Regions from separate parts of the Streptomyces sp. NPDC016562 genome, predicted to be linked through region 2. Evidence: predicted binding sites of a transcription regulator. Region 2 holds the regulator's gene; the other holds the start of a gene.

The links. Region 2 encodes HrcA, which represses chaperone genes, less so after heat shock. Its sites were predicted from a motif close to TTNGCACTCNGNNNNNCNGAGTGCNAA; they were not measured.
Region 1: a site for HrcA is predicted at 14,640-14,666, ahead of groL (chaperonin GroEL). Genes of this name have one in related genera too.

What each region holds. Positions count from the first base shown of each region.
Region 1 covers NZ_JBIBRZ010000006.1:396,820-412,464, forward strand. Annotated here, with positions in the region: gene ACF059_RS25400 (hypothetical protein) at 115-771, shown strand; gene ACF059_RS25405 (Cmx/CmrA family chloramphenicol efflux MFS transporter) at 845-2,056, shown strand; gene ACF059_RS25410 (DUF4031 domain-containing protein) at 2,072-2,341, opposite strand; gene ACF059_RS25415 (hypothetical protein) at 2,338-2,709, opposite strand; gene ACF059_RS25420 (MurR/RpiR family transcriptional regulator) at 2,776-3,846, shown strand; gene murQ (N-acetylmuramic acid 6-phosphate etherase) at 3,843-4,778, shown strand; gene ACF059_RS25430 (PTS transporter subunit EIIC) at 4,837-6,342, shown strand; gene ACF059_RS25435 (GNAT family N-acetyltransferase) at 6,445-7,425, shown strand; gene ACF059_RS25440 (hypothetical protein) at 7,412-8,098, opposite strand; gene ACF059_RS25445 (hypothetical protein) at 8,095-8,316, opposite strand; gene ACF059_RS25450 (Scr1 family TA system antitoxin-like transcriptional regulator) at 8,430-9,266, shown strand; gene ACF059_RS25455 (DUF397 domain-containing protein) at 9,250-9,504, shown strand; gene ACF059_RS25460 (S8 family serine peptidase) at 9,509-10,687, opposite strand; gene ACF059_RS25465 (protease inhibitor I9 family protein) at 11,060-11,404, shown strand; gene ACF059_RS25470 (phosphoribosylanthranilate isomerase) at 11,465-12,076, opposite strand; gene ACF059_RS25475 (Uma2 family endonuclease) at 12,214-12,786, shown strand; gene groL (chaperonin GroEL) at 12,889-14,511, opposite strand; gene ACF059_RS25485 (cold-shock protein) at 14,844-15,050, opposite strand; gene ACF059_RS25490 (MoaD/ThiS family protein) at 15,453-15,645, opposite strand, start outside.
Region 2 covers NZ_JBIBRZ010000003.1:393,500-409,144, forward strand. Annotated here, with positions in the region: gene ACF059_RS16875 (YceI family protein) at 1-830, shown strand, start outside; gene ACF059_RS16880 (hypothetical protein) at 854-1,096, opposite strand; gene holA (DNA polymerase III subunit delta) at 1,170-2,162, shown strand; gene rpsT (30S ribosomal protein S20) at 2,355-2,621, opposite strand; gene lepA (translation elongation factor 4) at 2,819-4,684, shown strand; gene ACF059_RS16900 (AMP-dependent synthetase/ligase) at 4,921-6,813, shown strand; gene hemW (radical SAM family heme chaperone HemW) at 7,024-8,256, shown strand; gene ACF059_RS16910 (ADP-ribosyltransferase) at 8,276-8,896, opposite strand; gene ACF059_RS16915 (DUF3097 domain-containing protein) at 8,998-9,798, opposite strand; gene ACF059_RS16920 (MBL fold metallo-hydrolase) at 9,827-10,552, opposite strand; gene hrcA (heat-inducible transcriptional repressor HrcA) at 10,712-11,728, shown strand; gene dnaJ (molecular chaperone DnaJ) at 11,729-12,868, shown strand; gene ACF059_RS16935 (nitronate monooxygenase) at 13,066-14,157, shown strand; gene ACF059_RS16940 (16S rRNA (uracil(1498)-N(3))-methyltransferase) at 14,154-14,897, shown strand; gene ACF059_RS16945 (histidine triad nucleotide-binding protein) at 15,008-15,367, shown strand; gene ACF059_RS16950 (ribonuclease Z) at 15,374-15,645, shown strand, end outside.

The DNA.
Region 1 (15,645 bases), on a different contig from region 2:
GTCTGTCGGAATGGGTCTTCGAAACAGGTCTCGAAATAGGTCTAGTCCAATATTCAGGGTACGGGGCTCCCCCCGCCCTTCACCAGCACAATCACGCCACCCCACAATGTGCCCATGGACACAGGCACCCCGCACGCCGACACCGCGCGGCTCCACGCCCGTTGGCGGGCGACCGTCACCGCCGCCGGCGCCCCCGCCGACCGCGATCCCGCCCCCTACGCCGAGCGCCTCCTCACCGCCTGGGCCGAGCCCCAGCGCCGCTACCACACCACCGCGCACCTGGCCGACGTACTGGCCCGGATCGACGTACTGGCGCCGCACGCCGAGGACCCGCCCGCCGTCGAGCTGGCGGCCTGGTTCCACGACGCCGTCTACCGCCCCGACCGCTCCGAGAACGAGGAGCGCAGCGCCGCCCTGGCCGAGCGCGCCCTGCCCGAGCTGGGCATCGGCCCCGCCCGCACCGCCGAGGTGGCCCGCCTGGTCCGGCTCACCGTCACCCACGACCCCGCCCCCGGCGACACGAACGGCGAGGCCCTGTGCGACGCCGACCTCGCCGTCCTGGCCGGGCCCCCGGACGCCTACGCCGCCTACGCCGCCGCCGTCCGCGCCGAGTACGGCTTCGTCCCCGAGGACGCCTTCCGCGCCGGCCGCGCCGCCGTCCTGCGCCAGCTGCTCGACCTGCCGCGGCTCTTCCGCACCCCCTACGGCGCCACGCATTGGGAGGCCCCCGCCCGGGCCAACCTCAGCGCGGAGCTCGCCGACCTGTCCTGACATGCGGGGAATGTGATCGACTGCGCCGTGGTTGATGACAGTCATGCCCGCTGATGACCTACGCCGCTCTCGCATGCCCGTCGCCGTCTACGTCCTCGGCCTCTCCGTCTTCGCGCTCGGCACCAGCGAATTCATGCTCTCCGGGCTGCTGCCGCCCATCGCCGACGACATGGACGTCACCATCCCGCAGGCCGGCCTGCTGATATCGGCCTTCGCGATCGGCATGGTCGTCGGAGCGCCCCTGCTCGCCGTGGCCACCCTGCGCCTGCCGCGCCGCACCACCCTCATCGCGCTGATCAGCCTCTTCGGCCTCGGGCAGGTCGCGGGCGCGCTGGCCCCCTCCTACGAGCTCCTCTTCGCCTCCCGCGTGGTCTCCGCCCTGGCCTGCGCCGGCTTCTGGGCCGTCGGCGCGGCCGTCGCCATCGCCATGGTCGACAAGGACCAGCGGGCCCGCGCGATGGCCGTCATGATCGGCGGCCTGTCCATCGCCAACGTCCTCGGCGTCCCCGCCGGCGCCTTCCTCGGCGAGCACCTGGGCTGGCGCTCCGCGTTCTGGTCGGTCGGCGCGGCCTCCGCGGTCGCCCTCGTCGGCATCCTCGCGCTGATCCCGAAGATCCCGCTGCCCGCCGAGAAGCCCTCGCTGGGACGCGAGCTGCGCATCTACCGCGACCGCCAGGTGTGGCTCGCCATCGGCATCACCGCCCTGGCCGCGGGCGGCGTCTTCTGCGCCTTCAGCTACCTGTCACCGCTGCTCACGGACGTGGCCGGGCTCGACTCGCGCTGGGTCCCCTGGATCCTCGCCCTCTTCGGCGTGGGCGCGCTCGTCGGCACCACCGTCGGGGGCCGGGTCGCGGACGCGCACCTGTTCGGCGTGATGATCTGGGGCATCACCGCCTCGACGGTGTTCCTGACCGCGCTCGCCCTGCTCGCGTCCGTCCAGGTGGCGGCGATCGCCCTGTCCTTCCTGCTCGGCGTCTCGGCCTTCTTCACCGCCCCCGCCCTCAACGCCCGCATGTTCAACGTGGCGGGCGCGGCCCCGACCCTGGCCGGAGCCACCACCACGGCCGCGTTCAACCTGGGCAACACCGGCGGCCCCTGGCTCGGCGGCACGGTCATCGACGCGGGCCTCGGCTTCTCCGCCACCGCCTGGGCGGGCGCCGCCATGACCCTCACCGCGATCGCCCTCACGGCCCTGGCCCTGCGCCTGGACCGCCGTACGCCGGGCCGCGTGGTGGCCTCCTCGATCCCGGCCACGGCGGCGCAGGAAACGGCGCGCGCCTCCTGAGCTGTCCTACGCCGTCTACACCTGCGGGCGGCCCTTCGGGCGGCGCAGCCCCGCCTCCGTGATGCGGCGGACGAGTTCCTTGCTGCCGATCTCGACCGCGCCCGCGGCGACCGCGTCTGCGTAGCGGTACGAGGGCACGTCGTAGTGGTCCCGCTCGAAGGCCCGCGGCGGGCAGCCGATGCTCGCCGCGAAGGCGTGCAGCTCCTCGTACGAGACGTCGCTGACCAGGTGCGACCACATACGGCCGTGGCCCGGCCAGGTCGGCGGGTCTATGTAGACGGTCACCGGCGCAGGACCGGGCCGAGGCCGCCGACCGCCGCCACCTTCACGCCCGCCTCCGAGCACACCCAGTGCGGGTCGGGTCCGAGCTCCGGCTCCACGTCCAGCGCGTGCGGCTCGCCGTGGGCGCAGACCGGGCAGAGCGGCCAGCGCCCGTACTTGTGCAACAGCGCGTCCTGCACGTCCTGGGCGACGAGTCCGGGAAGATAGTCGACCCCCTCCGGCCACTGCTCCACCCACCACCGGCGGTGCGTGACCGAGTCCTCGACGAGGGAGACGACATCGGCCTCGGCGACCTCGCCGGCGGCGAGATCGGCGAGAACCAGTGCGCGGGCGACATGCAGCGCCTGTTCCAGGGGGGTCGCGTGGTCCATGGGGCCATTGTGGACCCGACCCAATGGCGGATTGCCCGCGCGCACGCCTGAAAATAGATTTCACAGGTGAGCAGGAAAGCGAAGGAAACGTCCAAACCGGCCGATCCCGCCCCGCGCGGCCCCGGCGGGCAGCTCCCGCCGCCCCCTTCCGCGCTCCCGGCCCGCGTCCGCGCCCTCGCGCCCTCCCTGACCCGTTCCGCGCAGGCCGTGGCGCACGCCGTCGCCTCCGACCCGGCAGGCTGTGCCCGGCTCACCGTCACCGCCCTCGCGCAGCGCACCGGCACCAGCGAGGCCACCGTCGTCCGCACCGCCCGCCTCCTCGGCTACGCGGGCTACCGCGACCTGCGCCTCGCCCTCGCGGCCCTGGCGGCCCTCGCCACCCGGCCGGAATCCCGGCCGGAATCCGGGCCGGAATCCGTGGCCGAAGCCGGCGCCGCGCCCGCGCCCGCAGCCGCACCCGCACCCGCGCCCGCGCCCGCCGGCACCGCCGACATAGCCGTCGACGACCCCCTCGCCGACGTCGTCGCCAAGCTGGCCCACGCGGAGGCGCAGGCCCTCACCGACACCGCCGCCGGGCTCGACCTCACCCAGCTGGCCGCCGCCGTCACCGCCCTCGCCACCGCCCGCCGCGTCGACGTCTACGGCTTCGGCGCCTGCGCCCCCGTCGGCCAGGACCTCGCCCAGAAGCTGCTGCGCATCGGCCTGCTCGCCCACGCCCCCAGCGACCCGCAGCTGGCCGTCACCGGCGCCGTCCAGCTGGGCCCCGGCGACGTGGCCCTCGCCCTCACCCCCTCCGGCGCCCCGGACGACGACGACGTGATCGAGCCGCTGCGCACCGCCTCCGCACGCGGCGCCACCACCATCGCCCTCACCACCCGCCCGGACAGCCCCGTCACCCGCCACGCCGACCTCGTCCTGACCACCCCCGCCGCCCGCGAGACCGCGCTGCGCCCGGCCGCCCTGTCCGGGCGGACCGGCCAGCTCCTCGTCACCGACTGCCTGTACGTCGGCGTGGCGCAGCGGACGTACGAACGGGCCGCCCCCGCCCTCGCCGCCACCCGCGAGGCCCTCGCCCACCGCCCCCACCGCCCCCACCCCAGCCGCACCCGCCGCCCCGACACCCAGGAGCCCGCATGACCGCGTCCGCCGAACTGCGCGCCCAGCTCGCCACCCTCACCACCGAGGCCTTCCGCCCCGAACTCGCCGAGATCGACCGGCTCCCCACCCTCGACATCGCCCGCACCATGAACGCCGAGGACGCCACCGTCCCGGCCGCCGTCGCCGGCCAGCTGCCGCGGATCGCCGCCGCGATCGACGCCATCGCGCCCCGGATGGCCCGCGGCGGGCGGCTGGTCTACGCGGGCGCCGGCACCGCCGGCCGGATGGGCGTCCTGGATGCCAGCGAGTGCCCGCCCACCTTCAACACCGATCCCGCCCAGGTCATCGGCCTGATCGCGGGCGGCCCCGGCGCGATGGTGCGGTCCGTCGAGGGCGCCGAGGACTCCGCGGAGCTGGCGGCCGAGGACCTGAGCGCGCTCGGCATCGGCCCGGACGACACCGTCATCGGCATCTCCGCCTCCGGCCGCACCCCGTACGCGATCGGCGCCGTCACGTACGCCCGTACGCGCGGCGCGCTCACCGTGGGCCTGTCCTGCAACGCCGGTTCCGCGCTCGCAGCCGCCGCCGAGCACGGCATCGAGGTCGTCGTCGGGCCCGAACTGCTCACCGGTTCCACCCGCCTGAAGGCGGGCACCGCGCAGAAGCTCGTCCTCAACCTCATCTCGACGATCACGATGATCCGCCTGGGCAAGACGTACGGGAACCTCATGGTCGACATGCGCTCCTCCAACGAGAAGCTGCGCGCCCGAGCCCGCCGCATCGTGGCACTGGCCACCGGCGCACCCGACGAGGAGATCGAAGCCGCACTGAGCGCCACGGACGGCGAGGTCAAGAACGCGGTCCTCGTCATCCTCGGCGGTGTCGACGGCCGCCGGGCCGCCGAACTCCTCAGCGCCTCGGGGGGCCACCTGCGCGCCGCCCTCACCCAGACCGGCCAACAGAGCGGCTGACGGACCCCGGCCGACAGGCCCGCTGCCCCCTCTCCCCCTACGGCAAAGGCGACCCTCCATGTCCACGGACCCGAACCGCGCCACCGCCGCCGCGATCCTCCCCCTGGTCGGCGGCCCGGACAACATCACCTCGATCGCGCACTGCATGACCCGCCTGCGCATCGGCCTGCGGGACCGCTCGCTCGTCGACGACGAGGCCCTGCGCGCCCTCCCGGCGGTCCTGGGCGTGGTCGACGACGACACCTACCAGATCGTGCTGGGCCCGGGCGCGGTCGCCCGCGTCACCCCGCAGTTCGAGGCATTGGTCGAGGAGGGCCGCTCACCGGCCGCCCCCGCCGCCCCGCGCCCGCACCCGCACCCACACCCCGTCACCGGCGACGGACTGGCCGACCGGGGCGCCGCGTTGAAGGAGGCGCAGAAGGCACGCAACTCCACCCCCTTCAAACTGTTCCTGCGCCGCCTCGCGAACATCTTCGTCCCGCTCATCCCCGCCCTGATCGGCTGCGGCATCATCGCGGGCCTGGGCGGCATGCTCAGCAACCTCGGCTGGCTGCCCGCCGTCGTCCCGGCCCTCACGGCCATCGCCTCCGGCTTCCTGTCGCTGATCGCGGTGTTCGTCGGCCACAACACGGCCAAGGAGTTCGGCGGCACGCCCGTACTGGGCGGCGCGGTCGCCGCGATCATCGTCTTCCCCGGCGTCGCCAAGATCGACGCCTTCGGTCACTCCCTCTCCCCCGGCCAGGGCGGCGTCCTCGGCGCGCTCGCCGCCGCCCTGCTCGCCGTGCACGTGGAGAAGTGGTGCCGCCGGTGGGTCCCGGAGGTCCTGGACGTCCTGGTCACCCCCACCCTTACGGTCCTGATCCCGGGCCTGGTCACCCTCTTCGGCCTGATGTTCCTGGCCGGTGAGGCCTCCGCCGCCATCGGCGCCTTCGCCAACGGCCTGCTCGACACCGGCGGCGCCTTCGCGGGCCTGGTCCTCGGCGGACTGTTCCTGCCCCTCGTCATGCTGGGCCTGCACCAGGCCCTGATCCCCCTGCACACCACCCTCATCGACCAGACCGGCCACACCGTCCTGCTCCCCATCCTCGCCATGGCGGGCGCGGGCCAGGTCGGCGCGGCCATCGCCGTCTACTACCGGCTCCCGCGCAACCGCTCGCTGCGCGCCACCATCAAGTCCGCGCTCCCCGCGGGCTTCCTGGGCGTCGGCGAACCGCTGATCTACGGCGTCTCCCTGCCGCTCGGCCGCCCCTTCGTCACCGCCTGCGTGGGCGGCGCGGCGGGCGGCGCCTTCGTCGGCCTCTTCCACCAGCTCGGCCTGTCCTTCGGCTCCACGGCCATCGGGCCCTCCGGCTGGGCCCTGTTCCCCCTCCTGGACGGCACCTCGGGCATGGGCGCCACCGTCGCCGTCTACGCGGGCGGCCTGACCGTGGGCTACCTCGTGGGCTTCGCCGCCACCTACTTCTTCGGCTTCACCAGCCGGATGCTGGCCGACCTGAACACCGACCCGGACCCCACCCCGGGCACGGTGACCGAACCCGACAAGGCCCCGGCCCTGACGTCCTGACGTAGATCCCCGGCCCTGGCCTGAAGCCCCCCTTGGCCGAAAACGCCCGCCCCCGCCCTCACCGATTGGCCGGTGGGGAGCGGCGCGCACGATGCTGTGCCCATGCTGCTCCCCACCGAAGTCCTCGCCCGCGCCACCCTCTTCGAGGTCATACGCGTCGACCCCGAGCCCCCCGGCCACGACGAACCCCACCCCGGCAAGCCGGTCGCCGTCTGGTCCCCGGCCGAGGCGCAGCCGGCCCTCACCCTGATCGCCGCCCTGCCGAGCAGCGCACCACACCCCGGCGGGCCGCACCCCTGCGGCCGGCACCCCGGCTGGGCGATCCGCGCCTACCGCGACGCGCTCGAACCCCCGCTGTTCGAGGCGCGGTTCTGCTTCGGCTGCCACGAGGCCCGCCTCCACGGCCCGGCCGTCCCGCCCGAGCTGGCCCGGCAGTCCTTCCGCCCCGACGGCCCCGAGGGCCGCGCCCTCCTGGCCCGGTTCCGCGCCTGCGAGCCCATACCCGCGGTCGTGCCCGCCGGCCGGATGTCCTCCCTGCCCCAGCCCGGGCTCGCCCTCCCCGGTGGGATGCTGATGCGGCCCTGGGAGACGTACGACGCCCCCTCCCTGGTCGCGGCCTGCAAGGACCCCGACATCCAGCACTGGAACCGCCCCGGCCACCGCACCCTGGCGGAGGCCGAGGACCGCATCGCGCGCTTCCGCGGCCTCTGGCAGGCCGAGGAGGCCGCGATCTGGGCGATCGCCCCCGCCATCGGCGGCCCGGCCGTCGGCCTGATCGGCGTGGCCGACCTCGATCTCCGCGGCGGCAGCGGCGAGATCCTCTACTGGCTGCTCCCCGCCGGACGCGGCAAACGGCTCATGGTCACCGCCACGGACCTCATCGCCCGCTGGGCCTTCGACGAACTGGGCCTCCAGCGCGTGCGCATCACCCACTCGGTCGCCAACCCCGCCTCCTGCGCCATCGCCACCAAGGCCGGTTTTCCCCTGGAGGGCACCATGCGCGGCGCCCTCCTCCACGCGGACGGCTGGCACGACGAGCACCTCCACGCCCGCCTGCGCACGGACCTGGTCAGCCGCCCGTGACGGCCTCACACCGAGGGCCCGCGGCCGCGGCCCGCAGGAACCGCACCAGGTCGTCCTCGCTGTAGCCGAGCTTGGGCCCGCGCTCGGCCGCCATCAGCAGCAGCTGGCCGACGATCTCCGCGCCCCAGCCGTCCGTACCGTCCGCCGCCCACTCCCCCAGCTTCTCGATGCCCAGGTCGTTCATGAGCAGGCCGTGCTCCTGCCGGATCTCCCGGCAGGTCTCCGCGACCGCGTCCAGCAGCCGCGCTCCCGGCCGCTCACAGCGCAGCGCGAAGTACCCGCCGACCTCGGCGGGCGAACACCCCTGCGGAGGCCGCGCCTTGAGGGACGCGTAGCGCGCGTCCTCGTACTCCGGGCACTCCTGCACCGGGCAGTGGACCAGCGTGAACCGCTGCCACCCCGGCGGCGGAGGCGGCAGCGGCCGCCACGCCGTCAGTCCCAACGCCTCGTGCACGAGCGCCGTCGCCTCGTCCGCGGTCTCGGCCGACCGCGTCTCGCGCCGCTCCCCGTCGTCCCCGACGGCGGTGAACAGCCCGCCCGCCGCGCTCCGCACGCGCACGGCAGGCCCCATGCCCTTACGCCGCCACGCACCGCCGACCAGGGCCGTCTCCAGCCCGCGCAGCTTCCAGCCCAGTTCGAAGGCGAACTCCGCCGCCTCCACCGCCTCGCTCACGCGCCGGCCGCCCGCTCGTGCAGAACGGCGGCGAGGCGGAGCGCGGTGTCCAGGTTGCAGCGGCCGAGATCGACCAGCGGCAGCCCGTACGAGCCCGCGGCCGAGACCCGCTCCACGTCCAGCGAGGGGAAGAGGACGCCGACCCCGGCGAGGGACTCCCTCAGCTGCTGGACGGCCTCCTCAGCCGCCTGCATGCGCTCCTGTGGCGTGAGCACCATGACATGTCACCTTTCTACTCTGAGTATCCGACTTCGACACTCAGAGTGGCGACCCGCTCGCTAGCCTTTCAATGCGAAACCCGCAACAACCCCACGTGTTCCAGGGAGTTGCCATGGCAGGAAAAGACCTCGACCCCTCCACCTCACCCCGCGCCCTCCTCGGCGCCGAACTCCGCGTGGCGCGCGAGCGCGCCGGCATGAGTCAGGCCGAGTTGGGAGAACCCCTCTTCGTGAGCGGCTCGTTCATCGGCCAACTCGAAGCCGGTACCCGCCGGATGCACCTCGAATACGCCATCAAGATCGACGAAATCCTCGGCACGGGAGGCTTCTTCACCCGCAACTGCGAGGCGGCGGCCAAGTCCAAGTACCCGGACCACTTCGCGGCCGCGGCCGAGGCGGAGGCGCTGGCGACGTCTATCCGGGAGTACGCGCCGCAGATCGTTCCCGGGCTGTTGCAGACGGCCTCGTACGCTCGGGAGGTCTGCCGCGCCTATCAGCCGACCGCGACGCAGGAGGCGATCGACGAGCTGGTCTCCAACCGGATGGTGAGGGCCGAGCTGCTCCGCGATCCAACTACCCCGTTGTTCTGGTGTGTCCTCGACGAGGCTGTACTGCGCCGGGGTGGGGAGAATCCGTCGGTGTTGGCAGGGGCGCTCCGTCACATCGCGAGCCTGATCCGGTCTCACCGCGTCATCGTGCAAGTACTGCCCTTCAGCGCCGGCTTCCACTCGGGCCTGGCGGGCACCCTCAAGCTGATGTCCTTCAGCGACGCTCCCCCACTCTCGTATGTAGATGGCGTCGGGATGGGCCAACTATTCGACGATCCGGCCACGGTGGCTCAGCACACCCTGACCTACGATCTCCTCACGGCCCAAGCGCTCTCTCCTCGGGAGTCCCTGGCCATGATCGAGTCGGTGGCGGAGGAATACGAACATGACCAGCACACCTGAGTACGACCTGTCGGTAGCCGTCTGGCACAAGTCCAGCTACAGCGGTGGCGACGGTGGCAGCTGCGTGGAAATGGCGACTTGGCGCAAGTCGACGTACAGCGCTGGCGACGGAGGCAACTGCCTCGAAGTCGCCGACGGCCACCCCGACCTCGTCCCCGTCCGGGACTCCAAGCAGCCTGAAGGCCCGCACGTGGTGTTCCACGCACGGGCCTGGGCGACCTTCGTCGCGACGCTCTGACGGGTCACAGACCGCCGGTGAACAGCAGCTGGTTCGGGCTGCCCTTGCTGAGGCTCTGCAGAGAGTCCTTGGTGGACTCTTCGTCGAGGAACTCGGCGATCTCCGCCGGGGCCGCCGTCGGGTGGGCCTGCTTGTAGAGGACGGCGACGCCGGCGACGTGCGGCGCGGCCATCGACGTTCCGTCGAGGGCCACGCTGCCGCCGCCGAGCTTCGCGGAGACGATGGCCTGGCCGGGCGCGTAGAGGGACACGCACGGGCCGAAGTTGGAGAAGAAGGTCTCCTCGTCCCACTGGTTGGAGGCGCCGACGGTGACCACGCGAGCAGCGGACGCGGGTGAGATGGTGCACGCGTCGACCGCGGAATTGCCCGCCGCGATCACCGGCAGGACGCCCGCGTCGGACAGGGCGGTCGCGGCGTCGTTCACCGCAGTCGACTTGTCCCCGCCGAGGGAGCCGTTCAGTACGGCGGGCTGCTTGGCGTTCTTCGCCACCCAGTCCATGCCCGCGATGATCCCGGACAAGGTGCCCCTGCCGTCGCAGCCCAGGACGCGGACGCTCACCAGGTTCGCCTTGCGCGCCACGCCGTACGTCGCGCCGGCGACCGTGCCCGCGACGTGGGTGCCGTGGCCCTGGCAGTCCTGGCCGTCGCGGCCGTCACCGATCGCGTCGTAGCCGAAGGTGGCGCGGCCGCCGAACTCGGCGTGCTGGTAGTCGATGCCGGTGTCGAGGATGTACGCGGTCACCCCGGCGCCGTTGCCCTGGGTGGTGAAGCTCTGGTCGAGCGGCAGGCTCTTCTGGTCGATGCGGTCCTGGCCCCACGAGTTCGACGGAGCGCGCCTCGCCCCGGCGGTCGGCGTCGGCAGGGCCCGGACCGAGGCGTCCTCCTCCACCTTCTCCACACCCAGGCTGGTGCGGACGAGGGTCAGCTGCGTCGAGGTGAGCGGGACCGCGAATCCGTTCATCGCCGCCGTGTAGACGAACGACGGCTTCAGGCCCAGCTTCTTCGCGAGCTTCGCCGCGTCCTGGCCCTTCGTCAGGGTGACGATGTACTTGCCGGGCACCGGGTTGGCCGCCGTGACCAGCGGGGCCGGGGTCGGCTCCGGGGCGGCGGCGGAGGCCGCGGTGACCCCGGCCGGGGTCACGGCGAGGAGGGTGGCGGTGGCCAGACGTGCGAGCAGGCGCATGGAAAGGACTCCCTGACGGGGTGGAGGGTCGGCATGGGTGAGCCGCCCCCACGGCGAGGAACGCTCTGCGGGGACGGCCACCCCTTCCTTCGGGCGCCGCCCCGGCGCGGCTTGAACCACCCCGCCCATCCGGCGGATCGTCCGGCGGGCTCGGCAACGCGCCCAGGCGCACAAGCTGCGGAGAGGGCCCTCCCCGTGCCGTCGCGGCCGCGCCCCGCGCGGTCCCGGCCCGCGCGGGCGCGGCGCGCCCCGGCAAGATCACCCGTACGGCCCGCCCCCACTTCAGCGGGCGCACGGCCGGTGCGCTCCCCTGCACCCGCCACACCCCCGGATGTCGTTGACCGGCCCGGCCGCACGTGGTGGCCTCGCCCCATGCGCACTCGTCCGAGCTGGGCCCTGCCGACGGCCGTCGCCGCCGCCGCACTGGCCGCCGTCGCCGCCCTGCCCGCCCACGCCTCCACCGCCCCGCCCGCTCCCGCCCCTCAGACGGCCCCGGCCGCCGACTGGCCGACGTACATCGTGGCCGTGCGCCCCGGTCTCGACCCGGCCGTCGTCGCCCAGGCGTACGGGCTCACCCCGATCCACGTCTACCGCAGCACGCTGAACGGCTTCGCGGCCCGCCTCTCCCCCGAGCAGGCCGAGGCCCTGCGGGCGACGGCGCTCGTGGAATCGGTCGAGGAGGACGGCAGCGCGTCCTCCTTCGGCGCAGCCGTCTAGCCGGCCGCCCGGCGGGGCGCCGCTCCCAACTCCCCTGGTGTTGAGGCGCGCCCTGGGCGCCTACGCGCCGTCCTGGCCGCGCGCTGCTTCGATGAAGGCGCGGATCAGGTCCGGCGACTTCACCCCGCGCTCCCGCTCCACCCCGCTGGACACGTCCACGCCCCACGCGCCGGTGACCTCGACGGCCCGGTGCACGTTCCCCGGGTTCAGCCCGCCCGCCAGCAGCCAGCGCCCCTCGGGCGCGGTGAAGTCCGCCGAGCCCCAGTTCCACGGCGTGCCGGAGCCGGGGTCGGGGGCGTCGAGCAGGAGCAGGTCCTCGCCGTACTCGCCGCAGCGCCGCACGCGCTCGGCGGTGGCCCGCAGCAGGGTCCGGCCGCCGGCGCGCAGCGCCGCGAAGTCCTCCGGGCCCTCCTCGCCGTGCAGCTGCACGCCCCGTACGCCGCTGTCATCGGTGAACCGGCGCACCTCGTCCACCGGCTGCCCCCGGAACACCCCGACGGTCAGCACCCCGTCCGGCACCCGCCGGGCGAGGTCCCGCGCGGTCGCGGCGTCGACCGTACGGGGGCTGCCGGGCGCGAACACGAACCCCACCGCATCGGCCCCGGCCGCCACGGCCACGTCGACGTCGTGCGCGGTCCGCAGCCCGCAGATCTTGACGAACAGATCGCTCATGTCCCCAGTCAATCAAAACCCCCCGAGGGGTGGGTATCCGTCTCGGCACCCGGGCGAGGCCATCCACACGCCGCTAGCCTGGAACGGAGCCCACGCCCAGTGCACGGCACACCACGCGGAGGACGACGGTGACGATCATGATCGAACGGGCCACACCCATAGAGCAGGCGGCACCGCCGACGTTCGAGACACTCCTGCGCACGGTCGCGGAGCTGAACACGCCAGACGGCTTCAAGGCCGAGCTCATCCGGGGGAAGATCGTCGTGTCGCCGTTTTCGCAACTGCGCTATTCCCGCCGCATGCGAATGCTGCGCGAGCAGCTCCAGGCTCACGTCCCGAAGGGGCACTTCGCGGACACCTCGCCCTTCCTCTTCCGATTCGCAGCGTCGGAACGCGGCTACGGGCCGGACCTGTACGTCGCAGACGAGGCGGCGTTCGAAGAGGACGGGCTGTACGCGGATGGAGCGGCGCTGTCGCTGGTCGGCGAGTTCACGTCCGTCTCCACCAAGGACGTCGACTGGAACGAAAAGCTGGAGGTGTACGGCCAGCTCGTGCCGGTCTACCTGGTCGTGGACATGCAGGGCTTGGAGATCACCTGCTTCTGGGACCCTTCCCCGCACGGGTACCGGTCCCGCAAGACGGTGTCCTTCGGTGAGCCGCTGCCCGTCCCGGAGCCCTTCGGCTTCGAACTGGACACCACCGGCTTCTAGCGGGCCGGAAAACGCCCGAGGGCGGCACCCCCTCCGCCAGGAGAGGGTGCCGCCCTCGGTACGAGAACAGCCGATCAACCAGAGGCCGGAGCCAGGGGTCGATCAGAAGTCCATGTCACCGCCCGGCATGCCGCCCGGGGCGCCGGCGCCGGCCTTCTCGGGCTTGTCGGCGATGACGGCCTCGGTGGTGAGGAAGAGGGCCGCGATGGACGCCGCGTTCTGCAGGGCGGAACGGGTGACCTTCGCCGGGTCGATGATGCCCTCGGCGATCATGTCGACGTACTCGCCGGTCGCGGCGTTCAGGCCCCAGCCCACGGTGAGGTTGCGGACCTTCTCCACGACGACGCCACCCTCGAGACCACCGTTGACGGCGATCTGCTTGAGCGGGGCCTCCAGGGCGAGCTTCACGGCGTTGGCGCCGGTCGCCTCGTCACCCGACAGGTCGAGCTTCTCGAAGACCGAGGAGGCCTGGAGCAGGGCCACGCCACCACCGGCGACGATGCCCTCCTCGACGGCCGCCTTCGCGTTGCGAACGGCGTCCTCGATGCGGTGCTTGCGCTCCTTGAGCTCGACCTCGGTCGCGGCACCGGCCTTGATGACGGCCACGCCGCCGGCCAGCTTCGCGAGGCGCTCCTGGAGCTTCTCACGGTCGTAGTCCGAGTCCGAGTTCTCGATCTCGGCGCGGATCTGGTTCACGCGACCGGCGACCTGGTCGCTGTCACCGGCACCGTCGACGATGGTGGTCTCGTCCTTGGTGATGACGACCTTGCGGGCGCGGCCGAGCAGGTCGAGACCGGCGTTCTCCAGCTTGAGGCCGACCTCCTCGGAGATGACGGTGCCGCCCGTGAGGATGGCGATGTCACCGAGCATGGCCTTGCGGCGGTCACCGAAGCCCGGGGCCTTGACGGCGACGGACTTGAAGGTGCCACGGATCTTGTTGACGACCAGGGTCGACAGGGCCTCGCCCTCGACGTCCTCGGCGATGATCAGCAGCGGCTTGCCGGACTGCATGACCTTCTCCAGGAGCGGCAGCAGGTCCTTGACCGAGCCGATCTTGGAGTTGACGATCAGGATGTACGGGTCGTCCAGGGACGCCTCCATACGCTCCATGTCGGTGGCGAAGTACGCCGAGATGTAGCCCTTGTCGAAGCGCATACCCTCGGTGAGCTCCAGCTCCAGACCGAAGGTCTGGGACTCCTCGACGGTGATGACGCCTTCCTTGCCGACCTTGTCCATGGCTTCGGCGATGAGCTCGCCGATCTGGGTGTCGGCGGCGGAGATGGAGGCCGTCGAAGCGATCTGCTCCTTGGTCTCGACATCCTTGGCCTGGGCGAGCAGGGCGGCGGAGACGGCCTCGACGGCCTTCTCGATACCACGCTTGAGGGCCATCGGGTTGGCGCCGGCGGCCACGTTGCGCAGGCCCTCGCGGACGAGTGCCTGGGCGAGCACGGTGGCGGTGGTCGTACCGTCGCCGGCGACGTCGTCCGTCTTCTTGGCGACTTCCTTGACCAGCTCGGCGCCGATCTTCTCGTACGGGTCCTCGAGCTCGATCTCCTTGGCGATGGAGACACCATCGTTGGTGATCGTGGGGGCGCCCCACTTCTTCTCAAGGACGACGTTGCGACCCTTGGGGCCAAGGGTGACCTTGACGGCGTCGGCGAGCTGGTTCATCCCACGCTCGAGACCGCGGCGGGCCTCCTCGTCGAACGCAATGATCTTGGCCATCTGAAGTGGTCCTCCCGGACAGCGGTGGATTGCTCCCGGACCGCGCCCGCGCCCGCGACGGACGGCCTGCGTGCCCGGCGGTTCCTTCCCGCCGGACCCTGCGGGCCTCACCGACCCGGTCCTCGTTTTAAGCACTCTCACCGGGAGAGTGCTAACGCCAATGATTAGCACTCGACCCCTCCGAGTGCAAGCGGCTTGGGCCAACACCCGGGTGTCGACCGCGCCGCACCCCCGTCAGCACCGGGCACGCGCACGAGGGGCCCCCATCCCGTGTCCAGGATGTGGGCCCCTCGTAGGTCTTTGGTCGTTCGTCTTGGTCGACCGCTTCAGGACTAGCCGAGCGCGAGCTTGACCATGTCCGCCTGCGGACCCTTCTGGCCCTGCGAGATCTCGAACTCGACCCGCTGACCCTCTTCAAGGGTGCGGTACCCGTCCATCTGGATGGCGCTGTAGTGGACGAACACATCCGCACCACCGTCGACCGCGATGAAGCCGTAGCCCTTCTCCGCGTTGAACCACTTGACGGTGCCCTGAGCCATGCCTAACTCCCCTATTACTGGCCCTTGCGCGGGAACGCACTTCGCGCTCCCGGGTCAGAACTTGCGCCGGAACGCGTCGACCGAGGCTGAATGTATCTGCGCGAGTGCTGTCTGCAACAGGTCAATCCGACGAGAATTCTGGGCACCGAGAAACATTGAAATAGAGTGAAAATCTGGCATCTTCCAGGGCAACTCGGGCCCGACATATCTCGCCAAAGCCCCATACCGCGCTTGCACATTGGCCCGATGTCGACCCTCACGCGGCCCGTTCATATGCGGCGGGCAAGAACCGCGGAGGGGACTTCCCCAACTCTACCGCGCCCAATCAAGCAGAATTGCCCCCTCCGCTTTTAGCGGAGGGGGCAATTCTGTTTTTTCGCGTCCCGTCGGATTCCGCGGAGGTCAGCAGCCGCCGGCCACGGCGGGGATGATCGAGACACCGGCGCCGTCCGGCGTCACCGCCTCCAGCCCGCCCTCGAACCGCACGTCGTCGTCGTTGACGTAGACGTTCACGAAGCGGCGCAGCTTGCCCTGGTCGTCCAGGACGCGCGCGGCGATGCCCGGGTGGTTCTTCTCCAGGGACTCGATGACCTCG
Region 2 (15,645 bases):
CATCCGCGACACTGACGCTTCCGCCGACGGCGCGTCTGCTCAGCTGCCGCGTACTCGACACGGTCCACCAGCCGATACGCCAGGCCACCTTCGAGGTGACCGACCCGATCGGCCGCCGGATCGTCCGGGGCGAGACCGATCCGTACGGCGGATTCACGGCCGCCGTCCCGGAGGGGGAGTACCGGCTGTCCGTCACGGCCGAGGGGTACGCGCCGTTCCACGGGGCGACGCTCGTGGGGGACCCGGCGCAGCCCGGGACCGCGGAGATCGTCCTCGACGCGGTGGAACCGCCGCTGCTGCCGCAGCCCGGTCACTGGGAGCTCGACCCGGCGCACTCGTCCATCGGCTTCACGGCCCGGCACATCGGCCTGGCCCGGATCCGCGGCCGGTTCAACACGTTCGCCGGCGCGGTACGGATAGCCGAGCGCATGGAGGACTCCACCATGCACGTGATCATCGATGCGGCGAGCATCGACACCGGGGCGCGGCTGCGCGACGAGCACCTGAGGTCGGGGGACTTCCTGGACGCGGCCCGGCACCCCACGGTGGAGTTCTACAGCGAACGGTTCATCCACCGCGTCGGCAGCCGCTGGGCCGTGGCGGGCGCCCTCACCCTGCACGGGGTCAGCAGCGCCGTCACCCTGGACACCGAGTACCTGGGCCTGGGCACGGGCATGGAGGGCGAGGTGCGGGCCGCCTGCCGGGCCACCACCGAGCTGGACCGCGGGGACTTCACCCTGAACTGGCAGTCGCTGCTGGCCCACGGGATCGCGGCGATCGGCTCCAGTGTGGAAGTGACCCTGGACGTGCAGATCGTGCACAAGGCCTGACGGACCGCGGGACGCCCCGGCTCCTACGAGGTCTCCAGCCAGCCTTCGTACTCGGCGGCGAGGTCGTCCAGCGAGGAGGGCTCCAGGCGTTCCTGCGGATCCTCGACGACCACCAGCCACTGGGCGTCCTCGGCGTCGTCCTCGCCGGCCAGCGCGTCGCGGACCAACTGCGGTTCCTCGGGCAGGCCGAAGCGGTCGACGACCTCCTGGGCCACCTCCTCGGCGGCGTCGCGGTCGGGCAGGACGAGTACATGTCGCACGTTCACCCGACCATTCTCAAGGATCGGCTGAGGGCGGTGGCGCGGGGGACTGTCGGTGCGGCGTGGGATGCTGGAGGCGATGGCCACCAGGAAGAATTCCACCGACGATCCGCTTGCCCCGCTCACCCTCGCGGTGGGGCAGGAGGAGCTGCTGCTCGACCGCGCCGTACGGGACGTGGTGGCGGCCGCCCGCGCCGCCGACGCCGACACGGACCTCCGCGACCTCGCCCCCGAGCAGCTCCAGCCCGGCACGCTGGCCGAGCTGACGAGCCCCTCCCTCTTCTCCGAGCGCAAGGTCCTGGTTGTGCGCAACGCGCAGGACCTGTCCGCGGACTCGGTCAAGGAGGTCAAGGCCTACCTCGACGCGCCCTACGAGGAGATCGTCCTGGTCCTCCTCCACGCGGGCGGCGTCAAGGGCAAGGGCCTGCTGGACGCGGCGCGCAAGGCGGGCGCGCGGGAGATCGCCTGTCCGAAGATGACGAAGCCGGCGGACCGGCTGTCCTTCGTTCGGGGCGAGTTCCGCGCGCTGGGCCGGTCGGCGACCCCGGAGGCGTGCCAGAGCCTCGTCGACGCGATCGGCAGCGACCTGCGGGAGCTGGCGAGCGCGGCGGCGCAGCTGTGCGCGGACGTCGAGGGCACCATCGACGAGGCGGTCGTCGGCCGCTACTACACGGGCCGGGCCGAGGCCTCCAGCTTCACGGTCGCCGACCGGGCGGTCGAGGGGCGTGCGGCGGAGGCCCTGGAAGCCCTGCGCTGGTCCCTGTCCACCGGAGTCGCGCCGGTCCTGATCACCAGCGCCCTGGCCCAGGCGGTCCGCGCGATCGGCAAGCTGGCCTCCGCCCCGCGCGGAGCCCGCCCCGGCGACCTCGCCCGGGACCTCGGCATGCCGCCGTGGAAGATCGACCGGGTCCGCCAGCAGATGCGGGGCTGGTCGGCCGACGGGGTCTCGGAGGCGCTGCGCGCCGTGGCCGCCGCCGACGCGGGGGTCAAGGGCGGTGGCGACGACCCCGAATACGCCCTGGAGAAGGCCGTCGTGGCGGTGGCCCGAGCCGCCCGCCCCCGCCGGTCCTAGGAACGGCCCCGGACGTCCCGGGTAACGCGAAGGCCCCGGCCGGCACCCTGGGGAAGGGTGGCGGCCGGGGCCTTCGGTCACTGCTTCGGTTGCGCCGCACCCGCGTGGCGAACGCTTCGTGTGCGGCGCGGGGTGCCGGTCAGGAGCGGGAGAGAGGGCCCGCTGGATCCGTTCCGGCGATCACATCAGAGCTCAGCCCTGGAGGGAGGCAACCTTGGAGGCCAGCGCCGACTTCTTGTTGGCGGCGGCGTTCTTGTGGATGACACCCTTCGAGACAGCCTTGTCGAGCGCACGCGCGGCGTCACGGGAAGCCACGGTGGCCTTCTCGACGTCACCGGCGAGGACGGCCTCGCGGGCCTTGCGGATCGCGGTCTTGAGCGAAGACTTGACGGCCTTGTTGCGCAGGCGCGCCTTCTCGTTCGTCTTGTTCCGCTTGATCTGGGACTTGATGTTCGCCACGAAAGAGCCTTTTCAGGTTCAGAGTTTGATCTTCGGATTGTGCCTCGACAGCTGAGAGGGCATACGAGACACAGCTGCCCAGGGTACCAGCCACGCTTCTGGTGGCCCAAACCGAGCGCACTACCCCGTCCATGGGACCATGGGAGTACTCAGACTCCGTTCCGAGTTCCGACTGCGACCGAGAATCAGGACACTGCGTGCCCGCGATCCCCAGCCACGTGCCCGAGCCGAGCCGTACCGACCCGGCGCTGATCCGCAATTTCTGCATCATCGCGCACATCGACCACGGCAAGTCGACCCTTGCCGACCGGATGCTCCAGCTCACCGGTGTCGTCGACCAGCGGCAGATGCGCGCTCAGTACCTCGACCGCATGGACATCGAGCGTGAGCGCGGCATCACGATCAAGTCCCAGGCGGTCCGGCTGCCCTGGGCGCCGACCACGGGCGAGGGCCAGGGCAAGACCCACGTCCTCAACATGATCGACACCCCCGGGCACGTCGACTTCACCTACGAGGTCTCCCGCTCCCTCGCCGCGTGCGAGGGCACGGTCCTCCTCGTGGACGCCGCCCAGGGCATCGAGGCGCAGACCCTCGCCAACCTGTACCTGGCGATGGAGAAGGACCTCGCGATCGTCCCGGTCCTGAACAAGATCGACCTGCCGGCCGCCCAGCCGGAGAAGTTCGCCGAGGAGCTGGCGAACCTGGTCGGCTGCCAGCCCGAGGACGTCCTGCGCGTCTCGGCCAAGACCGGTCTCGGCGTGGACGCCCTGCTCGACAAGATCGTCGCCACGGTCCCGGCCCCGGTCGGTCCCAAGGACGCCCCGGCCCGCGCCATGATCTTCGACTCGGTCTACGACTCGTACCGCGGTGTCGTGACCTACGTCCGTGTCGTCGACGGCCAGCTCAACAAGCGCGAGCGCATCCGGATGATGTCGACCGGCGCCACGCACGAGCTGCTGGAGATCGGCGTCTCCTCCCCGGAGATGACCCCGGCCGACGGCATCGGCGTCGGCGAGGTGGGCTACATCATCACCGGCGTGAAGGACGTCCGTCAGTCCAAGGTCGGTGACACGATCACCAGCCTGAGCAACGGCGCGACCGAGGCCCTCGGCGGCTACAAGGACCCGAAGCCGATGGTCTTCTCGGGCCTGTACCCGCTCGACGGCTCGGACTACCCCGACCTGCGCGAGGCCCTCGACAAGCTCCAGCTCAACGACGCCGCGCTCGTCTACGAGCCGGAGACCTCGGCCGCCCTGGGCTTCGGCTTCCGCGTCGGCTTCCTCGGCCTGCTGCACCTGGACGTGGTCCGCGAGCGCCTTGAGCGCGAGTTCGGCCTCGACCTGATCGCCACCGCCCCCAACGTGATCTACCGCGTGGTCATGGAGGACGGCAAGGAAGTCAGCGTCACCAACCCGAGCGAGTTCCCCGAGGGCAAGATCTCGGACGTGTTCGAGCCGGTCGTACGGGCCACGGTGCTCGCCCCGACCGAGTTCATCGGCGCCATCATGGAGCTCTGCCAGCAGCGCCGCGGCACCCTGCTCGGCATGGACTACCTCTCCGAGGACCGGGTCGAGATCCGCTACACCCTCCCGCTCGCGGAGATCGTCTTCGACTTCTTCGACCAGCTGAAGTCCAAGACGCGCGGTTACGCCTCCCTCGACTACGAGCCCACCGGCGAGCAGTCCTCCAGCCTCGTCAAGGTCGACATCCTGCTGCACGGCGACAAGGTCGACGCCTTCTCCGCCGTCACGCACAAGGACGCCGCCTACGCCTACGGTGTGCGCCTCGTCGCCAAGCTGCGCGAGCTCATCCCGCGGCAGGCCTTCGAGGTGCCGATCCAGGCCGCGATCGGCTCCCGCGTCATCGCCCGCGAGACCATCCGCGCCATCCGCAAGGACGTCCTCGCCAAGTGCTACGGCGGTGACATCTCCCGCAAGCGCAAGCTCCTGGAGAAGCAGAAGGAAGGCAAGAAGCGCATGAAGATGGTCGGCTCCGTGGAGGTCCCGCAGGAGGCCTTCATCGCCGTCCTCTCCAGCGACGAGTCCAGCGGCAAGAAGAAGTAGCCGCCCCCCGGCCGTCCGGTACGGAAGAGGCCCCCGCGCTCCGGCGCGGGGGCCTGTTTCGTTATGAACCGGCCGCTTGCGGGCCCTTACGCACGCGCCGAGCGCGCTCTAGTCTGATCACTGCTCGACGGTTACTCGCCAGTCACTAGCCGGCACGTCTCAAACCCGCCAGTCCCAAGCGCCCCGCAAGCGCCCTACGCCCGCGCACAGCCGCACGGGCCGGTCCGGAGGATGTCGTGAGCGACACACAGACCTATCTCGAGAACCGCCCGCCCAGCGTGGCGGCGCTCTTCCTTGAGCGCGTCGCCGCGACGCCCGACGACGAGGCCTACCGGTACCCGGTGCCCGCGGCGGGCGGCCAGGGCGCCACAGACGACTGGAAGTCGCTCAGCTGGGGTCAGGCGGCCGAGCGCGTCTTCGCCATCGCCGCCGGGCTGATCGCCCTCGGCCTGGAGTCGGAGCAACGCGTCGCGCTGTCCTCCAACACCCGGGTCGACTGGATCCTCTCCGACCTCGGCGTGATGTGCGCCGGCGGCGCGGTCACCACCATCTACCCCAGCACGAACGCCGACGAGTCGGCCTTCATCCTCGCGGACTCCGAGAGCCGGGTGCTCATCGCCGAGGACGCGAAGCAGCTGGCGAAGGCGCGCGAGCGCCGCGCCGACCTGCCGCACCTCGCCCACGTCGTCGTCCTGGACGCCGCCGACGCCGTCGCCGCCCCGGGCGACCCCGAGGGCTGGGTGCTCTCGCTCGCCGAGCTGGAGGCGAGCGGCAAGGAGTACCTCGCCAAGCACCCCGAGGCGGTCAAGGAGCGGATCACGGCGATCACCTCCGACCAGCTCGCCACCCTCATCTACACCTCCGGCACGACCGGCCGCCCCAAGGGCGTCCGGCTGCTGCACGACAACTGGTCGTACCTGGCCAAGGCCATGGTCGCCACCGGCCTGATCCACAAGGACGACGTCCAGTACCTGTGGCTGCCGCTGGCCCACGTCTTCGGCAAGGTGCTGACCTCCGGGCAGATCGAGGCCGGCCACGTGACCGCCGTCGACGGCCGCATCGACAAGATCATCGAGAACCTGCCGGTCGTGCAGCCGACGTACATGGCGGCCGTCCCGCGCATCTTCGAGAAGGTGTACAACGGCGTGGCCGCCAAGGCGCGCGCCGCCGGCGGCGCCAAATACAAGATCTTCCAGTGGTCGGTCGGCGTCGCCCGCGAGTACGCCAAGGTCACGCAGGACAACTACCGCCGCACCGGCCGCGCGAGCGCCCCCTTCGGCCTCACGACCAAGCACAAGATCGCGGACGCGCTCGTCTACTCCAAGCTCCGCGAGGCCTTCGGCGGCAAGCTGCGCGCGGCCGTCTCCGGCGCCGCCCCGCTGGCGCCGGACATCGGCTTCTTCTTCTCCGGCGCGGGCATCCACATCCTGGAGGGCTACGGCCTGACGGAGTCCAGCGCGGCCTCCTTCGTCAACCCGGGCGAGGCCTACCGCACCGGCACCGTCGGCAAGCCGCTCCCCGGCACCGAGGTCCGCATCGCCGACGACGGCGAGATCCTGCTGCGCGGCCCCGGCATCATGCAGGGCTACCACCAGCAGCCCGAGAAGACCGCCGAGGTCCTGGAGTCCGACGGCTGGCTGCACACGGGGGACATCGGCGAGCTCTCGGCCGACGGCTACCTGCGCATCACCGACCGCAAGAAGGACCTGATCAAGACCTCGGGCGGCAAGTACGTCGCGCCGGCGGAGATCGAGGGCCAGTTCAAGGCGATCTGCCCGTATGTGTCGACCATCGTCGTGCACGGCGCCGACCGGAACTTCTGCTCGGCCCTGATCGCGCTCGACCAGCCGTCGATCATGGTCTGGGCGGCCGAGAACGGGCTGGAGGGCAAGACGTACGGGCAGGTGCTGGCCGCGCCGGAGACGGTGCGGCTCATCGAGACGTACGTGCAGACGCTCAACGAGGGCCTGCAGAGGTGGCAGACGATCAAGAAGTTCCGGCTGCTGCCGCGCGATCTCGACGTCGAGCACGGGGACCTCACGCCGAGTCTGAAGCTGAAGCGGCCGGTGGTCGAGCGTGAGTTCAAGCACCTGATCGAGGAGATGTACGAGGGGTCGCGCGAGGCGTGACGCCGGCCGCGGGCTTGGCGGGGTGGGGTGTGGGGGCGCGGCCCTCGGACCCTGCCCTGCCGGGGCGTGGCTGGCTGCGGTGCGGGCCGTGTGCCGGGGCTCCGCCCCGGACCCCGCGCCTCAAACGCCGGCGGGGCTGGAGGGGCGCCGGCGAGGCTGGAGGGGCGCCAGCGGGGCTGAGGGGTGGGATCGGTGCGGGACAATGGGGGTATGCCTTCCGCACTGCCCGACGGTGAACCCATGCCCGAAGACGGCTCGCTGCCGTCGCACGCCCTGGTGGGTGCCGGGGAGCGGCCGCTCGGGTTCTACCTGCACGTCCCGTACTGCGCCACGCGCTGCGGGTACTGCGACTTCAACACCTACACGGCCACCGAGCTGCGGGGCACCGGCGGTGTGCTCGCCTCCCGGGAGAACTACGCCGACACCCTGATCGACGAGGTCCGCCTCGCCCGCAAGGTGCTCGGCGACGACCCGAGGGCCGTCCGTACCGTCTTCGTGGGCGGCGGCACGCCGACGCTGCTGCCCGCCGTGGACCTCGTACGGATGCTCGCGGCGATCCGGGACGAGTTCGGCCTGGCGGAGGACGCCGAGATCACCACCGAGGCCAATCCGGAGTCCGTCAATCCGGCCTACCTGGCCGAGCTGCGCGCCGGTGGCTTCAACCGGATCTCCTTCGGCATGCAGAGCGCCAAGCAGCACGTCCTGAAGGTGCTCGACCGCACGCACACGCCGGGACGGCCGCAGGAGTGCGTCGCCGAGGCGCGCGCGGCCGGCTTCGAGCACGTGAACCTGGACCTGATCTACGGGACCCCGGGCGAGTCCGACGAGGACTGGCGGGAGTCCCTCGCGGCGGCGCTGGGCGCCGGGCCCGACCACATCAGCGCCTACGCGCTGATCGTGGAGGAGGGCACGCAGCTCGCGCGGCGGATCCGCCGCGGCGAGGTCCCGATGACGGACGACGACGTGCACGCCGACCGGTACCTGATCGCGGACTCGGTGATGGCCGAGGCCGGCTACTCCTGGTACGAGGTCTCGAACTGGGCCACCTCCCAGGCCGGGCGCTGCCTGCACAACGAGCTGTACTGGCGCGGCGCCGACTGGTGGGGCGCCGGACCGGGAGCGCACTCGCACGTGGGCGGGGTGCGCTGGTGGAACGTGAAGCACCCCGGCGCGTACGCCGCCGCCCTGGCCGAGGGCCGCTCCCCGGGCGCCGGACGCGAGCTGCTCTCGCAGGAGGACCGGCGGGTCGAGCGGATCCTGCTGGAGCTGCGCCTGGTGGACGGCGTCCCGTTGTCGCTGCTCGCGCCCACCGGGCTCGCGGCGTCCCGCCGCGCCCTGGCGGACGGACTGCTGGAGCCCGGCCCGTACGAGGCCGGGCAGGCGGTGCTGACCCTGCGCGGGCGGCTGCTGGCCGACGCGGTGGTCCGGGACCTGGTCGACTGACCAGGTCCCGGGGCGGGGCTCAGCCCGGGTAGTTCTCGCGCCAGGGGCGGTAGTACGGGTTGTCCTGGCACTCGTTCATGATCTCGACCTTGCGCACCTTGTCGACCGGGCACACCGCGACGATGAAGGAACGGTCGATGCCACCGGGGAAGGCGACCTCCACCTGGGAGGCCCACTTGTGGGTGTCGCCGATGGTCCGGTTGACGTCCACCCCGCCGGGGGCGTCGATGTAGTAGTTCCAGCCGCTCTTCCACCACGTCTTGTACAGGTCGTGGTCGTAGGTCGTGGAGACGTACGGGGAGGGCTGGTTGACCAGGACGTACTGCTCGATGTCGTACTGCCCGGTGAGCGTGTCCTTCGGGTGGAAGCCCTCCTCGAAGACGGTCGACGGCGGACGGCTGTCGGCGCGGTAGAGCTGGCTGCAGTCGGTGCGCCAGGCGGGGGCCGGGGTGATGCGGTCCAGGTCGGCCCGCTGGTCGGCGGCGGCGAAGAGGTGGTCCTCGACGACCGGGCAGGAGTTCGCCGGAGCGGCGGCCGCGGCGGAGGCCGCGGGGGCCGCCTGGGCGGAGGCGGACGGGAGCAGGGCGGCGGCGAGCGCGGCGGCGACGGCGAAGCGCCGCCACGAGGCAGTGGTGATCATGATCAGCACCCTTGCCCCGCGTGGTCCGCCGTACACGGACTGTCACCCGAAGGTGAGCGTGTGCCGGAGCGGCCTTGACGCCCTGCCCGGCCGACAGGGCTTTATGGGGCCGTCACGAAGTCGATGAGTTCCTCGACGCGGCCCAGCAGGGTCGGCTCCAGATCGCGGTACGAGGTCACCCGGGACAGGATGTGCTGCCAGGCGGCCCCGGTGTTCTGCGGCCAGCCCAGGGCCCGGCAGACGCCCGTCTTCCAGTCCTGGCCGCGCGGGACCACCGGCCAGGCCGCGATGCCCAGCGCGGACGGCTTCACGGCCTGCCAGACGTCCACGTACGGGTGGCCCACGACCAGCACGTCCGGCGAGGTCACCGACGCCGCGATGCGGGACTCCTTCGAGCCCGGCACCAGGTGGTCGACCAGGACCCCCAGGCGGGCGTCGGGGGCCGGGGCGAACTCCGCCACGACCGCCGGGAGGTCGTCGACGCCCTCCAGGTACTCCACGACGACGCCCTCGATGCGCAGGTCGTCACCCCAGACCCGCTCCACGAGCTCCGCGTCGTGCCGGCCCTCGACGTAGATCCGGCCCGCCCGGGCCACCCGGGCCCGCGCGCCCGGCACGGCGATCGACCCGGACGCCGTACGGGCGGGCGCGGACGGGCCCCGGGAGGGGCGGACCAGCGTGACGACGGCGCCCTCCAGCAGGAAGCCCCGCGGCTCCATCGGGAACACCCGCCGCTTGCCGAAGCGGTCCTCCAGGGTCACCGTGCCCGCCTCGCAGGCCACCACCGCGCCGCAGAAGTCCGTACCCGCCACCTCGACCACCAGGTCGGGCTCGGCCGGCACCTGCGGCACGGCCGCGGGTCGCTTCCACTGCGGGGTCAGGTCGGGGGAGTACTCGCGCATCCGGCCGACACTAGGAGAGCCGCGGGCGTCATGCCCCCGACACGCCGAAACGATCCGCCAGTGTGGCGCGTTGCGCACGCACGAAGTCCGCCCCGACCACCGCACCGTGACCCGGTACGTACAGCGCGTCGTCCCCGCCCAGCGACAGCAGCCGGTCCAGGGCGGCGGGCCACTGGCCGGGCACCGCGTCCGGGCCCGCCAAGGGCTCGCCCGACTCCTCCACCAGGTCCCCGCAGAACACCACCTCGCGCTCGCCCGGCACGAAGACGGCCAGGTCGTGACCGGTGTGCCCGGGCCCCACATTGGCCAGCAGCACCTGCACCCCGCCCAGCTCCAGCGTCCACTCACCCGACACCGGATGCCCGGGCGCCACCAGCAGGTCCACCGCCTCGGCGGCCTCCGCCGGCGCCAGCCCGTGGCGCACCGCGTCCGCCCGCAGCCCGTCGCGGTCCGCCGACAGCAGCGCGGCCAGTCCGACCGCCCCGAACACCTCGGCCCCGGAGAAGGCCGCCGCGCCCAGGACGTGATCGAAATGGCCGTGCGTGAATGCGATATGGGTCACGCGCCGACCCGTCAGACGCTCGGCCTCGGCCCGCACCTGCGCGCCCTCCCGGACGCACGAACCGGGATCGACGAGGAGCACCGAATCGTCCCCCACCACCAGTCCCACCGTGCAGTCCCACACCGGGAGCCGTCGCCGGCCGGCCCGTCCGGTCAGCCGTTCCCAGCCCGCCTCTTCCCAATGCACGTCCATACGGCGACGCTACCTGGCGGGCCTCCCTTGCCAGGGGCTCACCGCCCGGCCGTACACTGAGCGGGGGATGTCTGGCACTCGAACGCCCAGAGTGCCAACGACCACGGCAGTAACGACCACGGCCGTACACGGCAACGGACCACAGCTGGAGGTGTGCGCATGCTCAGCGAACGCAGACTCGAAGTGCTGCGCGCCATCGTCCAGGACTACGTCGGGACGGAGGAGCCGGTCGGCTCCAAGGCGCTCACCGAGCGGCACCGGCTCGGAGTCTCGCCCGCCACCGTGCGCAACGACATGGCCGTGCTGGAGGAGGAGGGCTACATCGCCCAGCCCCACACCAGCGCCGGCCGGATCCCCACCGACAAGGGCTACCGCCTCTTCGTCGACCGGCTGGCGGGGGTCAAGCCGCTGTCGACGCCCGAGCGGCGGGCCATCCAGAACTTCCTCGACGGCGCGGTCGACCTCGACGACGTCGTCGGGCGCACGGTGCGGCTGCTCGCGCAGCTCACCCGGCAGGTCGCCGTCGTCCAGTACCCGAGCCTGACCCGGTCGACCGTGCGGCACGTGGAGCTGCTCTCGCTGGCTCCCGCGCGCCTGATGCTCGTACTGATCACGGACACCGGCCGCGTCGAGCAGCGGCTGATCGACTGTCCGAGCCCCTTCAGCGAGACCTCGCTGGCCGACCTGCGCGCCCGGCTCAACAGCCGCGTCGTCGGCCGGCGTTTCACCGATGTGCCGCCCCTCGTCCAGGACCTTCCGGAATCCTTCGAGGCCGAGGACCGCGGCACCGTTTCCACGGTGCTGTCGACCCTCCTCGAAACCCTGGTCGAGGAAGCGGAGGAGCGGCTGATGATCGGCGGTACCGCCAATCTCACCCGCTTCGGACACGATTTTCCCCTGACGATCAGGCCGGTGCTCGAAGCGCTGGAGGAGCAGGTCGTGCTCCTCAAGCTGCTGGGCGAGGCCAACGAGTCGGGAATGGCCGTACGGATCGGGCATGAGAATGCCTACGAGGGACTGAACTCCACGTCCGTCGTCTCGGTCGGTTACGGTTCGGGCGGCGAAACAGTCGCCAAACTCGGCGTGGTCGGACCGACCCGCATGGACTACCCCGGAACGATGGGAGCGGTACGCGCAGTGGCACGTTACGTCGGACAGATCCTGGCGGAGTCGTAAGTGGCCACGGACTACTACGCCGTTCTCGGCGTGCGCCGCGACGCATCGCAGGACGAGATCAAGAAGGCCTTCCGGCGCCTCGCGCGTGAACTCCACCCGGACGTGAATCCGGACCCGAAGACGCAGGAGCGCTTCAAGGAGATCAACGCGGCCTACGAGGTGCTCTCGGACGCCCAGAAGAAGCAGGTCTACGACCTCGGCGGCGACCCGCTGTCCGCCTCCGGCGGTGGCGGCGGCGCGGGCGGTTTCGGGGCGGGTGGCTTCGGCAACTTCTCCGACATCATGGACGCCTTCTTCGGCCAGTCCTCGCAGCGCGGCCCGCGCTCGCGGACCCGGCGCGGCCAGGACGCCATGATCCGCCTCGACCTGGAACTGGACGAGGCGGCCTTCGGGACCACCAAGGACATCCAGGTCGACACGGCCATCGTCTGCACCACCTGCTCCGGCGAGGGCGCGGCGCCCGGTACCTCGGCGCAGACCTGCGACATGTGCCGCGGCCGCGGTGAGGTCTCGCAGGTCACCCGGTCCTTCCTGGGCCAGGTCATGACCTCGCGCCCCTGCCCGCAGTGCCAGGGCTTCGGCACCGTCGTCCCGACCCCGTGCCCCGAGTGCGCGGGCGACGGCCGGGTCCGCTCCCGCCGCAGCCTCACGGTCAAGATCCCGGCCGGTGTCGAGAACGGCACCCGCATCCAGCTCGCGGGCGAGGGCGAGGTCGGCCCCGGCGGCGGCCCCGCCGGCGACCTGTACGTGGAGATCCACGAGCTGCCGCACCCGACGTTCCAGCGGCGCGGGGACGACCTGCACTGCACGGTGACCATCCCCATGACGGCGGCCGCACTGGGCACCAAGTGCCCGCTGGAGACGCTGGACGGGCTGGAGGAGATCGACATCCGGCCCGGCACCCAGTCCGGCCAGGCGATCCCGCTGCACGGGCGCGGCGTGACCCACCTGCGCGGGGGCGGACGCGGCGACCTGATCGTCCACGTCGAGGTCACCACCCCGAGCAAGCTGGACGCCCAGCAGGAGGACCTGCTGCGCCAGCTGGCGAAGCTGCGCGGCGAGGAGCGGCCCACCGGGCAGTTCGCGCCGGGTCAGCAGGGGCTGTTCAGCCGCCTGAAGGACGCGTTCAACGGCCGCTGACCGGCCCGCGAGCACCGCCACGAGCCCGGCCCGGGGATTCCCCGGGCCGGGCTCGTCGCATCGGGCCGGAGCCGGCCGGACGAGGGCCGGAGGTGGACCGGAGGGGAGTCCTCCGCCAGCTGGGGAAGCGGACTATGCCAGGCGAATGCCGTGATTCGGTCCGCTGAGCGGGACATGGCACGATGCAGTCCATGTCCATGTCCACGGCACCGAACGGTCTCTCCCCCCACCCGATCGTGCAGGCACCCATGGCGGGCGGCGGCTCCGGCCCGCAGCTGGCCGCGGCCGTGTGCGAGGCGGGCGGACTGGGCTTCCTGGCCGGCGGCTACAAGACCGCCGACGGGATGTACCAGGAGATCAAGCAGCTGCGGGCGCTGACCCGGCGCCGCTTCGGCGTCAACCTCTTCATGCCGCAGACCGGTTACGTGGACCCGGCCGCCGTCGAGGCGTACCGCGGGCAGCTGGCGGGGGAGGCGAGCTGGTACGGGATCTCCCTCGCCGACGAGGAGATCATCGGCACCAGCGACGACGGCTACGACGCCAAGCTCGCCATCCTCCTCGAAGACCCGGTCCCGGTCGTCTCCTTCACCTTCGGCTGTCCCTCCTCCGCGACCCTCGCCGCCCTGCGCAAGGCCGGTACGTACACGGTCGTCACGGTGACCTCCGACGACGAGGCCCGTACCGTCCAGCAGGCCGGCGCCGACGCCGTCTGCGTCCAGGGCGTCGAGGCCGGCGGTCACCAGGGCACCCACCGCGACGACCCGCAGGCCGACGGCACGGCCGCCGTGGGCCTCCTCGCGCTGGTGGCGCAGGTACGGGAGGCCGTGGCCCTCCCGATCATCGCCGCGGGCGGCCTGATGCGGGGCGCGCAGATCGCGGCGCTGCTGGCGGCGGGCGCGGAGGCGGCGCAGCTGGGGACGGCCTTCCTGGCCTGCCCGGAGTCGGGCGCCGCCCCGGAGCACAAGAAGGCGCTGACGGATCCGCTGTTCGTCCGCACCGAGCTGACCCGGGCCTTCTCCGGCCGACCGGGGCGGGGGCTGGTGAACCGCTTCATGCGCGAGCACGGGCCGTACGCCCCGGCCGCCTACCCGCAGGTCCACCACCTGACCTCGGGGCTGCGCAAGGCGGCCGCCGCGGCCAGGGACGCGCAGGGCATGGCCCTGTGGGCGGGCCAGGGCCACCGGCTGGCGCGGGCGCTGCCGGCCGGGGAGCTGGTGGAGGTGCTGGCGGCCGAACTGGCCGAGGCGCAGAGCACGTTGAAGAGCAGGCAGATGAGGAGTGCGTCATGACGGCCCCGGTGTTCGTGGTCGAGGAGGTCCCGGCGGGACCGGAGTTCGTCCTGGACGGTCCGGAGGGCCGGCACGCGGTGTCCGTGAAACGGCTGAACCCGGGCGAGGCGGTGGTCCTCACGGACGGTCGCGGCGGCTGGGCCGAGGCCGTCGTGAAGGCCGCGGAGGGCAAGGACCGGCTGGTCGTGGCCGTCTCCTCGGCCGGACGGGAACCGGAGCCGCAGGTCCGCATCACGGTGGTCCAGGCCCTGCCCAAGGGGGACCGCGGCGAGCTGGCCGTCGAGACGATGACCGAGACGGGCGTGGACGCGATCGTGCCCTGGCAGGCCTCGCGCTGCATCACGCAGTGGCGCGGCGACCGGGGGGCCAAGTCCCTGGCGAAGTGGCGGGCCACGGCCCGGGAGGCGGGCAAGCAGTCCCGCCGGGTGCGTTTCCCGGAGGTGGCCGAGGCCATGTCCACCAAGCAGGTGGCGGCGCTGCTGGCGGGCGCCGACCTGGCGATGGTGCTCCACGAGGACCGCGACACCCCCTCCGGGGCCCTGGCCACGGCCGAGCTCCCGCAGAGCGGCTCCGTGGTGCTCGTGGTCGGTCCGGAGGGCGGGGTCTCCCCGGAGGAACTGGCCGTCTTCGCCGAGGCGGGCGCCCGCCCGTACCGCCTGGGCCGCTCCGTCCTGCGCACCTCCACGGCGGGGACGGCCGCCACGGCTGTCCTCCTGGCCCGCACGGGCCGCTGGTCCTGACCCGTTGGTCCTGACCCGCCGGTCCTGACCCGCTGCTGGGAATGGGACGCCCGCGCCAGCGCCCGCTGGATACGATGCCCGAACCGATCAACGTCACGGAAGGCGAAGCAATGGCCGGGGAACCGCAGGCCGACTGCCTGTTCTGCAAGATCGTCGAGGGGCAGGTCCCCGCGGACGTGGTCCGGGAGAGCGAGACCACGCTCGCCTTCCGGGACATCAACCCGCAGGCGCCCACGCACGTGCTCGTCATCCCCAAGGCGCACTACCCCGACGCGGCCTCCCTGGCCGCCGCCGAGCCGGGCGTCGTCGCCGACATACTGACCGAGGCCGGGCGGATCGCCGCCGACGAGAAGATCGACGACCACGGCTACCGGGTCATCTTCAACACCGGCGCCGGCGCCGGCCAGACCGTCTTCCACGCGCACCTGCACGTCCTCGGGGGCCGCGGCCTCCAGTGGCCCCCCGGCTAGACGGACGTGTCCGTACGCGAGTTCGTGGTCCTGGGCACCGCGAGTCAGGTGCCCACCCGCCACCGCAACCACAACGGCTACCTCCTGCGCTGGGACGGCGAGGGCATCCTCTTCGACCCGGGCGAGGGCACCCAGCGCCAGATGCTGCGCGCCGGGGTGGCCGCGCACGACATCAACCGGATCTGCATCACCCACTTCCACGGTGACCACAGCCTCGGCCTCGCCGGGGTGATCCAGCGGATCAACCTCGACCAGGTCCCGCACCCCGTCACCGCGCA